Regions from separate parts of the Cetobacterium sp. genome, predicted to be linked through region 1. Evidence: riboswitches for the same ligand, from Rfam matches in the RefSeq annotation. Region 1 holds a riboswitch; each other region holds the start of a gene.
The links. Region 1 has a riboswitch for cobalamin ahead of ACWI69_RS02605 (sirohydrochlorin cobaltochelatase). Riboswitches for the same ligand answer to the same signal wherever they lie in the genome.
Positions count from the first base shown of each region.

Region 2: another riboswitch for cobalamin. It lies ahead of ACWI69_RS01085 (cobyric acid synthase); the one in region 1 lies ahead of ACWI69_RS02605 (sirohydrochlorin cobaltochelatase).
Region 3: another riboswitch for cobalamin. It lies ahead of ACWI69_RS00890 (sirohydrochlorin cobaltochelatase); the one in region 1 lies ahead of ACWI69_RS02605 (sirohydrochlorin cobaltochelatase).

Region 1 covers NZ_CDRRQU010000006.1:28,771-32,804, forward strand. The annotation lists gene ACWI69_RS02600 (ABC transporter substrate-binding protein) at 1-496, opposite strand, end outside; gene ACWI69_RS02605 (sirohydrochlorin cobaltochelatase) at 515-1,357, opposite strand; cobalamin riboswitch at 1,480-1,656, opposite strand; gene ACWI69_RS02610 (ABC transporter ATP-binding protein) at 1,817-3,529, shown strand; gene ACWI69_RS02615 (MFS transporter) at 3,616-4,034, opposite strand, start outside.
Region 2 covers NZ_CDRRQU010000003.1:12,383-16,416, reverse strand. The annotation lists gene ACWI69_RS01090 (hypothetical protein) at 1-1,280, opposite strand, end outside; cobalamin riboswitch at 1,476-1,653, shown strand; gene ACWI69_RS01085 (cobyric acid synthase) at 1,780-3,264, shown strand; gene cbiB (adenosylcobinamide-phosphate synthase CbiB) at 3,264-4,034, shown strand, end outside.
Region 3 covers NZ_CDRRQU010000002.1:70,426-74,459, forward strand. The annotation lists gene ACWI69_RS00870 (SAM-dependent methyltransferase) at 1-38, opposite strand, end outside; gene ACWI69_RS00875 (dihydrolipoyl dehydrogenase family protein) at 143-1,462, opposite strand; gene ACWI69_RS00880 (hypothetical protein) at 1,780-2,235, shown strand; gene ACWI69_RS00885 (N-ATPase subunit AtpR) at 2,319-2,576, shown strand; cobalamin riboswitch at 2,651-2,825, shown strand; gene ACWI69_RS00890 (sirohydrochlorin cobaltochelatase) at 2,883-3,800, shown strand.

The DNA of each region.
Region 1 (4,034 bases):
TTATTTTTTTTCCATTTTTTTTATTTTCTTTGACTTTAGCAATATCTTTTCTCATATTTTCGACAACACTTTTAGCACTCTCTTTTAAATCAAAAATATCTCCAAACATCAATATATCATCATATACATCTTCAATTTTAGAGCTATCTTGAGATTTTGTAAAAACTACTTCTACACCATTCCCTCTTAATTCATCTATTGTTCCCAAGTTTTTAGGTGTCGCTATCGATTTCCAGCCTGTTAAGAAGTTGGGATTTAAAGCATAAAATTGCTCTTTCGTTGGGGCTCCTTTTGATAAAACTGGTATCTTATCATACTTCTCTTTCAATTCTGGAAGTATTTCATCATCTAAAAAAGCTGTTCCTAAGAGTTGCTTTTCCACTCCTATAGCCAATAAAATTTCTGTTGTAAACTGTGATGTCGAAACCGCTCTTATATCTTCTTTAGAAAAACTTAAAGAAGTTATCAATAAGAGTAGTAGTAATAGCTTTTTCATACTTTCTCCTTTCCAAAATTAATGAGAAGCTTTTCTTCCTCTAGCATACTCAGCTTTTTTTATCAGTATATCTTCTGGTTGGCAATTTTCTAAAACTTTTGCTTTTTCTATGAAAATATTTTGAATGGATTCAATCTCTCCTAACCCCTTCAAATTTATCTCTACCTCAAATCCACTCTTTTCTAAATCCTCTTTCCATTCTTTAGCTATATCGTTTTTGGCGTGATCTCCAGCTACAAACATAAGAGGCATCAAAGTCACTTTTTTCTTATTGTCTCTCTTTAATTCTCTCACAATATTCTCTATTCCCGGATAACCTGCAATTGTTCCGATATATATAGGTTTTTCTAAATCTCTAACTATATAAGCTAACATAGGATATGCTGATAATGCCGGATGTTCTGTCCCATGTCCTATCATAACTACACCTTCATCCTCTTTTAAAGGGCCTATCTCTTTTTCTATAACATCAATCAGATTAAAATAATCTTCCATTTCCGTCAACAATGGAGTTCCAACTCTAATATCTTCAAATTTGTCAGAAAACTTCTCCACCTCTCTTTTTAAAGCTTCCATTTCTGTACCATTTATTATATATGTAGGTTGAATAATTACATGTTGATACCCTTGCTCTATCAATCTCTCCAAAATTTGAGTTGTATCTAACTTCTCTTTGCCACTTTTCGAAAGTATTCTATTTATGATTCTTGAGGTATAAATTTGAAAAAAATCAAGTTGCTTAAACTCTTCTTCTAACTTTTTATTTATTATATCTATTGTTTTTTCTTTTGTGTCCTCATGCGTTGTTCCAAAATGCGCTGCTACAATGGCGCCTTTTTGCATATTTTTGTAAAAATTCATCTCCAATCTCCCTATTTTATCTTATTCTATATTATTTTAAATAAAAAATTCTTCACCAATAAAAAAAACCTCCCTTTTGTAAATACTAAAAGAGAAGTGTAAAAATTTTACCTTCTCTGTCCTCGCAGAATTAAATAATGGCAGGTCTCCTGACTTAGATTCATCCTACTCACAGCCCTTCCCAAGGTTTTTATCCTCAGTGGTAATACTGTTTTCATCCTCTATACAGTGGCGGGACCGTTTGAGATTTCCACTCAATTCCCTTTTAATCAAATCGAACCATTACATTTTTATCTAACTAATCTTAACATTTTATAGTACAAATTTCAATCAAATTATCTAAAATTTATAACATAATCATCTATTATTTATATTATTTATATCTAGAAGTATTGACTTTTATATAAAAAAAAAGTTACTATTGATTTAGAAATAAATGTATATTAAGGAGAAATTTTTATGAAAAAAACATCTTTTGGAACTCTTATTTACTATTTAAAAAAAGAAAGTAAACTTCTAATTCTATTTTTAAGTGTAAGATTAGCTATGACCGCTATCGACGTATACTCTCCACTTTTAATAAAAAATTTAATAGATGATGCCCTTCCCTCTAAAAATATTAATCTATTACTTAAATTTTCTATCGTATTGATTATCCTTTATATTTTGCGTCTGATTTTTGCGGTAAACTCTCAAGCAAATGGGAAATTAATGGGTAGTAAGATAAAACAAAATATGAGAAACGATTTACTAAAAAAACTTTTAAATCAACCGAGTGAATTTTTTAAAAAAAATCAAAGTGGAGATTTAATATCTAGAGTTATCAATGACTTAGATAGCGTATCAACCCTTTGCCATAGAGGACTAGAGGATTTTATATTTTCTGTTATAACTATTATCGCATCTATTATTATAATGATGGACTTTGATTTAAAACTTTCACTAATTACTCTTTTTCCTCTGCCTCTAACACTAATATTTGTTTATAGAGAAAATAAAAAAATGAAACTAGGTCACAGAAATGTTAGAAAGAATTCAGGCTTATTATCTGCCAATCTTCACGACATTTTACGAACTATCTTTTTTTTAAAGGACAACAATTTAGAAGACTACGCACAAAAAAGATTTTTTGAAAAAAATGATACACTTTTAGAAAGTGAAAAGAAAAATATGACTCCCTCTAGTTTAATTGTTTCAGGGGTAACTTTTTACTCAAATATAACCCAACTTATTATCATTCTTGCTGGAGGTTACCTATATATAAAAGATGGGGTCACTATGGGAATTATTTTATCTTTTTTACTTCTAGTTGATCGTTTTAGGCTTAGAATTATGAGAATGGTTGGACTTGTTGATATATATCAAAAAGGTATTTCTGGTGTCAATAGATTTACTGAAATAATAAATCTTAATGATAGAGCAGATGGGGATATACCTCTAACAGAACCTATTACCTCTATTGAATTTAAAAATATTGGTTTTTTCTATGACGAAAAATCTGTTTTACAAAATTTTAATTTAAAAATAGAAAAAGGTGAAAAAATAGCTTTAGTAGGCGAAAGTGGAATTGGAAAGAGCACCACTGCAGCTCTTCTAAAAAGAGCTTTGCTTCCCACAAGTGGGGAAATTTTAATCAATGATATTCCTTTAAATAAAATCACCTTTAAGACGTATTTGGAACGACTTGGAATTGTAGACCAAAGTGATTATATTATAAATGGAAGTTTAATAGACAATATCACTCTTGTTAAAGAAAACTGTACCGACGAAGAATTAAACTTTGCAATTGAAAAATCGTATGTATACGAAATTTTTGATAAATTCCCTCAAAAAGAGGATACTATTATTGGTGAGGGGGGAGTTCATGTGAGTTCAGGTCAAAGACAAAAAATTGCTATGGCTAGGTTATTTTTAAAAAGTCCTGACTTGATACTTTTAGATGAAGCAACTAATGCTTTAGACATCATCAATGAAAAATCTATTTTAAAAAATATTAAGGAGATATATGACGATAGAATTGTTATCGCAATAACTCATAGATTAAGTATCCTTGAAGATTTTGATAAAATCTATGTACTCGGTGATGACAATATTATTGAATCCGGCTCTTTCAATGAACTTTTAGAACTGAAAGGTAAATTTTATAGATTGTATCATGGAATTAGAAAGTAATACTTAAATTACGCAGACAATATCTGTGTAATTTAAGTATTACTGAACATTAAACTTACTAATAAAAAAACTTCTATATCAAGTTCTTAAATTATCTCTTTTCTCCATCTAAAATCACAAAGTTCATCACCATCAGCCAAAGTTTTAGTCCTTATTAAATTTGATTTTAAATATTTACTTCTAATAAAATCCAATTTGCAAATATATTTTAAAGCATCTAACATTTTATATTTTTCAAAAAAATCATATAAAGGACAAGCGTATGTATTTAATTTAAAATCTGTCTGATTTGATGTAGTAGCTATAAATTCAGAACTAAATCCTAAATACTTCTTATCTCCTTCTTTTAAATTTGCAATTTTTTGTATGCTTCGAATATTCAATTTAGAAAAAAAATATTTAGACAAGAGTTTTAATTGAAGTCGCTTTAATAGGTTAGATGTTATATACCTTTCGAAAGACAAAATCATCAAAGATTCAAAATCTTTTTTTTGTTCAATATTTT
Region 2 (4,034 bases), on a different contig from region 1:
GTAGACTCAATTTTATCAGCAGTTATATTTGAACTAATATTTTTCATATCTTGTTCAACTTGGTCTAAAGATTTTTCAATCATATTTAAAACAGAAACATAGGCTTGATTATCTCGATTATTCGCAGTAGTTTCCACTTTAGCAACAGATTCCTTCAAGTAGCTTAAAATTTTAGCTTCTTTAGCTGTAAGAGTCGCATTTCCAGAAGTTATTTTATCAAGTAATGATTGAGCAGAATCTAAATCAGTTTTAAGAATATTTATAAATCCAAGTTCCAAATCTTTAAAATGTTGTGGTGGAACTTTATTCTTAATCTCATCTATAATATCTTCAATATCTTTAACAATAGTAGCTAATAAATCACTCAATTGATTTTCAATTTCGACAATTTTGCTAGAATCTATATCTTTTAATATTTGCGGTACGATAAAGTTTATATTGTCTAGTTGTAATTTGGTGATAGTGCTAATATCTTTTAAATTTTCTGAATTACTTTTTTTAGTAATACCTTTTAAAACAAATATATGCTCTTTGATAAACTGAATAATTCTATCGTTGATCAATGATAAATCTTCTGAGGGAATAACTCCTGCTAAGTTTGTAAAAATTTTAGTAACTTTATCAGATGTATCCATACCCAAAGTTTTTAATTTTTTTTGGATTTCCAAATAGGAATCTTCTCCTAAATCATTTTTTAGTGGCTCAATCAAGGAATTAAAAGCAGTTATATTGTTTTGATAGAAACTCAGAACTTCGGCTTCTATAGTTTTTTCCTCACTTTCAAAAGTGCTGTAGCTTTTTTCACACTCCTCAATAAAGTTTGTTAAACTTTTTTTGAAGAAGTGTTTCAATTCGAATGACACTATTGGGTGAAAACGATACTTACTTTCCAACAGTGTTGTTTCAAGGTGAATATTACATTTATTATCACCTATTGCAGTAAGGTGTAAATTAGTTTCTATTTTGAATTTATCGCCTTCTGTAAGTATAAAATCTAATCCTTTATTAGCTTGAGGTTTTTTTAGATATAGTTTATGTGTCGTATTCCCAAATGTTATGTCTAAAAGAAATGCTTCGTCATCTACAGTAGCATTAACTTTTGTATTTAAGATATCTTTTACCTTGAGATCTTCGTAAGATTTGCTTGAATTTTTTGCTCCAACTAGCCATTTTTTAAAATTTTTAGGATTTAAAGCGAAAAGTTCTGCAAACAACGGAGGTACATTGATAATCCTATCCTCTACGATAAGAGGTTGTTTACTTGTTTTAACATCGTTCATACTTAACCACTCCCTTATAAAAAATTAATATGTTACATTTAATCTACAAATAAAAATTAAAGTTTCTTTTTTATTATTAAAATTTATTTCTATAGATTTATTTATATAAAATATTAAGCGATTATAGTTTAGTTTTTAAACATAAACCGTTAAAAAAGATTGACTTGTACATAATCATTATGTATAATTATGATAAATATGTATATTGTTTATGGTTCAATAATTTGATTAAAAGGAAAGTTGAGTGAAAATCTCGCACGGTCCCGCCACTGTAAGGAGGACGAAATTAGACTAAGCCACTGTAGTTTTTATGGGAAGGCCTAAGAGTAGGATGAATCTGAGTCAGGATATCTGCCATGAATATAAAAGAAAATATAAAATCTGCGGTGAACAGATTTGTATTTAGAACTGTCAATTTCAATTCTAATTAGCAATATTCTATTCATTTTCGCAATTTTTATATTTCCGATAAACTTCATAAGTTAGGAGAAATGATATAATGAAACATAAGAACATAATGGTTGTTGGGACATCTTCAGGTGCAGGGAAGAGTATAACAGTTACAGGGTTATGTAGAGCATTTTTTAAAGATGGATATACTGTTTCACCTTTTAAATCTCAAAATATGGCATTGAATTCGTATATAACAAAAGAAGGACACGAGATGGGGCGTGCACAGGCACTTCAAGCAATGGCGTGTGAAAAAGAAGCTCATTATACTATGAATCCAATTTTATTAAAGCCTACAGGTGATAGGAGAATTCAAGTTATTGTCAATGGAAAATCTATCGGCAATATGGGAGGCCTTGAGTACGGAAATTACAAATCGATATTAAAAAAAGATATAATTGAAGCCTATAATACAATTAAGATTAAGAATCAAATATGTGTTATAGAAGGAGCTGGAAGCCCGGTAGAGTTAAATATAAAACAGGATGATATAGTGAATATGGGTTTAGCTGAAATGGTGAATGCTCCTGTTATTTTAGTTGCAGATATAGATAGAGGGGGCGTCTTTGCGTCGATATACGGAACTATATCTTTGATGGAACCAGAGGAAAAAGCTAGAGTAAAAGGTGTAATCATAAACAAGTTTAGAGGAAATGTTGATATATTAAAGCCGGGACTGGAAAAGATAGAGGAACTGACAGGGGTTCCAATTTTAGGAGTCATGCCATACTTTGAGCTAGACATAGAGGACGAGGATGGAGTAACAGAAAAGTTTAGTAGGATTAAATCAAAAAAAGGAGATATAAAAGTTTCAGTTATAAAACTTAAACATATATCTAACTTTACAGATATTGATGCTTTACTAGCAAATAAGGATGTAGATGTTAATTATGTGACGTCATTTCATGAGTTGGGAGATGAGGACTTGATAGTCATACCTGGATCTAAAAATACAATAGATGATTTAAAAGATATAAAAGAAAAAGGAATTGCACAAGAGATTATAAAAATTTCTCGAAAGGGAACTCCTATTATTGGTATATGTGGCGGATTTCAAATTTTAGGAGAAAAAGTATTGGATCCCTATGGAGTGGAGGGAGATATAAAAGAACTACCGGGATTGGGACTTTTAGATATAGAAACTACAATGGAAAAAGAAAAAGTGACGACGCAGTATACAGGATTATTAAAAGGAGAGATGGGGCTATTAAAGGGGTTGGGAAATATTGAAGTTAAGGGATATGAAATTCATCAGGGAGTAACGACTGGGAAAGAAAAATCAATAACCTCAGATAATAGATTAATAGCAACAGTAAAAGATAATATTTTTGGAACATATCTGCATGGTATTTTTGATAATAGAGAGTTTACCGATTTTATTTTAAATAATATAAGAAAGAAAAAAGGGTTGGAAAAGAGAAACAGTGCAATAACTTTTGATGAATATAGACTCCAAGAGTTGGATAAATTAGAAAGAATATTTAGAGAAAATATAGATATGAAAGCTATTTATAAGATTTTGGAGGAGAACTAATGAACTTCATTTTAAAGATTTGGATAGCGTATCTACTTGATTTAGTTTTAAGTGATCCCTATTGGTTTCCACACCCAGTTAGGTTTATTGGAAAATATATAACTTTTATTGAAAATAGAATCTACTCATTGAAAAATAAAAGAGTTTATGGCGGGTTATTAACTTTTACAGTTATACTTACAACAGGAATACTTTCATACCATATAGCTAAGGCATCCCAGTTTTTAGAAATTTTCTTTTTGTATACAACTCTAGCAACAAAGAGTTTAGGGGCAGAAGGGATTAAAGTATATAAAATTCTAAAAAGCGGAGATTTAAAAAAGGCTCAAAAAGAGCTCTCATATCTAGTTAGTAGGGATACGGGTGAAATGGATGAGATACAAGTTGTGAGAAGTACAATGGAAACAATAGCTGAAAATAGTGTTGATGGGGTGATAGCTCCTATGTTTTATGCGTTTTTAGGAAGTTTAATGACAATTGGAGGAATTTCATTGGCATTGCCATTGGCAATGGGATATAAGGCAGTGAATACCCTCGATTCAATGGTTGGATATAAAAATGATAGATATATAGACTTTGGGATGGTTTCAGCAAAGGTGGATGATTTTTTTAATTTTATTCCAGCAAGATTATCTGGTTTGTTAATAATTCCAATTGCGACTTTTATATTGGGAATGGGGATAAAAAGACCGTTAAAGGTGTTTTTTAGAGACAGAAAAAATCATTCGAGTCCAAACTCTGGTCATTCGGAAGCAGTTTTTGCAGGAGCC
Region 3 (4,034 bases), on a different contig from region 1:
TTTTCACTTCCAATGTTAACAACTGTATAAATAAACATCGATCACTCCTATAATAGATTTAAAATTTTAATCTTTATTTTCATCATTTGAATTTCTTTTTCTACTGATAATATCTTATATTATAGCATAAGAGTTGAAAAAATTATGGCAAAAAACTTTTTAGATAATCCACATAAGCTTTTTTAGCTAAATTTCTAATGTAATATGTATATGTCGGATATGCTTGTACAGAATTCATAACCTTATAAAATTTAATTTTGTTTCCAATCATAAGTTGTAAAAAGCCGATAATTTCACCAGCTCGTTCACCGATACAAGTAGCCCCAACAATATTAAATTTACTATCACAAATAATTTTTAGGAAAAAAGCTTTTTCAAATGTGATTAAACTTCTCTCGTTGTTCAAATCCAGAGAATAGGTGTGTATTCTTTTGTATTTTTTACGAGCTTCTATTTCATCTAGTCCAATTTTTGAAACTTCAATATCACCAAAAAGAGTCCAAGGAATAAAAGAATAGTCCATCTTTTTTAGAATAAATGGGAAAAGGATATTTCTAACAACAATTTCCCCTTGATGTCCTGCTACGTGAGAGAATTTAAAAGATGAGGCAATATCACCAATTGCAAATATATTTTTTGTAGATGTTCTCATAAAATTATCAACAAAAATTCCCTTTATGTCATGTTTGATACCAGCTTTATTTAAATTAAGATTTTGTATATTTGGAGTTCTACCAGCAGATATGAATATTTTTTCACTTAAGAACTCACCATTATTAGTTTTTACCAAGACATTATTGCCTAAATTTTCAACTTCAATGGATGTACAGTTTAAGACTAAATTAATGCCTGTTTCTTTTAATCTATTGAGATAGAAATTTCTTATTTCAGCTTCTAATGTAGGTAAAAAAGTATTGGATTTTTCTAAAATAGTGACTTCAATATTTAGTCTTTTTAAAGGAAAAGCTAGTTCTAGAGAAATTACACCAGCTCCAATTAAAATAATTTTTTTATAATTACTTTTTTCATAAAAAAAGTTGTGGTTAGCCAAGTATTTGACCTTCTCCAATCCTTTTATATCAGGAATAAAAGGAGAACTTCCTGTAGAAATTACAATATATTTTCCGATATATTTTTGTCCATTAACTAAGATGGTATTTTTATCAACGAAAGTTCCTTCCCCTCTTATAAAGTCAATATTTTTAAAGCTAGAGATATGAGGGAGCTCGTTATCTCCAATAGTATGAACATTTTTTAAAGTCATTTCAAGGGCTTCTGTCAGGGTTGAGACAGTTTTAGAGGCTGAAATAAAACTTTTGGATGGAATACATCCTCCCCAAGTACATTCACCACCCAAATGATCCTTTTCAATTAAAAGAACTTTTTTTCCGGCAGAAGCAAGTCCAATTGAGGTTGTGAGTCCACCAGCTCCACCACCAATTACGATTGTATGATAATACATATAAGTTTCCTCCATTGTTTTTAAGTATATAACGTGAATTACCGTCGCCCTAATAGAGGACAGAGCTTCGTGGGAAGTATCTGACTCATGTCTTTCATATTAAGTTTTTCCCAGTTTTCATCTCTTTAAAATTAAAATTTACGTGGTCTGATTATACCATATTTTAGGAAAAAACAATAGAAACTATGAGGGAGAGGATGAATTAGGGCGTTTTGATAAAATATCATATAATTGCAATATTATGTATAAGTTATTTAAATGTTTTGTACAATATGTTATACTATGAGTCTAAGAAAAATATTATGGAGGAAACTTTTATGAACGATATATTAATTAAAATTTCAGAAAAATACATAAAAAACTTAAAAAATCAAAGTCCTGAAGACAAAGAAAGTAATATAATATATGGAAAAATATTAAATATTTTAGAAAAAAATCCAGAGCTTAATCTGTTCGGTCTTTTAACGGAATTAAATAAAGGAAAAACATTTTATGAAAAAAATAAAGTTAGAAATAGAAGAGATCGACTTACAAATTTAGAAATTTTAATTAAAAACGCTAATACAATTATAGACAATCTTTTAGAAGGAGATGAAGAAAGTCTGAAAAAAGTTGAAAGAAGTTTGGATAGGTCAGATATCTATAGAGATAGGATGGCTATAAATATACTTTTGACAGAATTTCCTTCACCAGCTCTTCAGGAGGTTTACTACACAATAAAAAATGACCAATGTAAGAAGTTTTTATTAGAAGTCATAGAAGAAATAAAATAGAGCAAGGAAAAAGATTTTTTGATGGTAAATAATAATAAAATCATAGTAATTAATATATGAAGTTGTAAGAGGAGGGTAACATTATGATTATAGCATTTATAGGTGGAATTCTTTTGGGATTTTTATTTTTCTATAGTTTGAATTGCGAAATTAATAAAAGCAAGAAGTTTAAAAATCCGTCACTGTTTATTTTTATAACTTCAATAGTAAGAATTTTAATTCTTTTGGGAGGATTTTATTATTTATCTCAAAATAGTGGTTATAGATTTTTCGCAGCTTTGGTTGGAGTAATTTTATCAAGAGTTTATATTGTTTATTTCTATAAAAATGATAAATATTGATATCAATATAATATATAAAAAAAGTAAAAAGTATTCTTTTTTTATAGAATGGTTGAAAAAAATACACGTTAGTGATAATATACCTTTGTAATGGTTCTAAAGATTAAAAGGGAATTAAGTGAGAAGCTTAAGCGGTCCCGCCACTGTAAAGAGGACGAAAGTATTAAAACCACTGAATATATTTATTTGGGAAGGGATACAAGTAGGATGAATCTGAGTCAGGAGACCTGCCACTACAATTTCTGCGAGGACGGAGAAGAGGTTACTCTTCTTCCAAATTAAAATTATATTTGGGAGGATATTTCTATGAAAAAATTATTATTATCACTATTTTGTTTGTCTACTGCATTGACACTAGCACATGGGGAGGAAGCATTTGAAGATGCGGACTTTTATACAGGAGGAAAAAGTGCAGTGATTATGACGCACTTTGGAACAACGCATTCGGATACTAGAGCTAAAACTATTGATGCAATCAACCAAAAAGCTATAAAAGCCTTTGACGGAAAAGCGGATGTATTCGAAGCATACACATCTAGAATTGTAACTAAAAGAGTTGCGGCTAATGAAGGAATAAAAAAATATAATCCAAGCGAGGTTTTAGCATCTTTAAAAAAACAAGGGTATAAGAATGTAATTATACAGCCAACAAATGTAATTGATGGTGTAGAAATGGATTCAATAAGAAAAGAGGCTCAACTTTATGCAAAAGATTTCAATAATTTAAGAGTTGGGGATGCACTGTTAAGTGATCCTCATCACTATGAAGATACGATTAATGCTATATTGAAAACAGTAGGAACTTTAAATAAAAAAGAAGCAGTTGTTTTGGTAGGGCATGGAACATATAATTCAGCGACATCTGCTTATGCAATGTTTGATTACATGGCTAAAGATATGGAAAAACCAGTTTACGTCGGTACAATTGAAGGGTATCCAACCTTTGAAAATGTAGTGAAACAACTTAAAAGAGATAATAAAAAAGAGATTATTTTAATGCCAATGATGTTTGTTGCAGGAGATCATGCTAAAAATGATATTGCAGGAGAATGGAAGGAAAATTTAGAAAAAGCAGGATTTAAAGTTAAGGTTAAGCTTGTTCCTCTTGGAGAAATTTCTGAAATTCAGGATATGTTTGTTGGAAATGCAAAGTTTCTTGAAAAACATAAAGGTATAGATATTATAGATAAAAAAGCGGAATATGCAAAAAATAAGGAGTTATAAAATATCTGAATATTGTAAAAAATAGGAGAACTGTAAAGTAATTAGATTTAGTTTACGTAATATATAAATTTCAAAAATAATAAAACTGTACTTTTTTACAAATATACGATATAATGATATGAAATAGTATTTTTTGTCAAAGTATATAGTTTAAAAATATAAAGTCTTTAAATGATTTATCATACAGCCTTGTAATTGGAACAAGGCTGTTTTATTTTTATTTGACTATTTTAT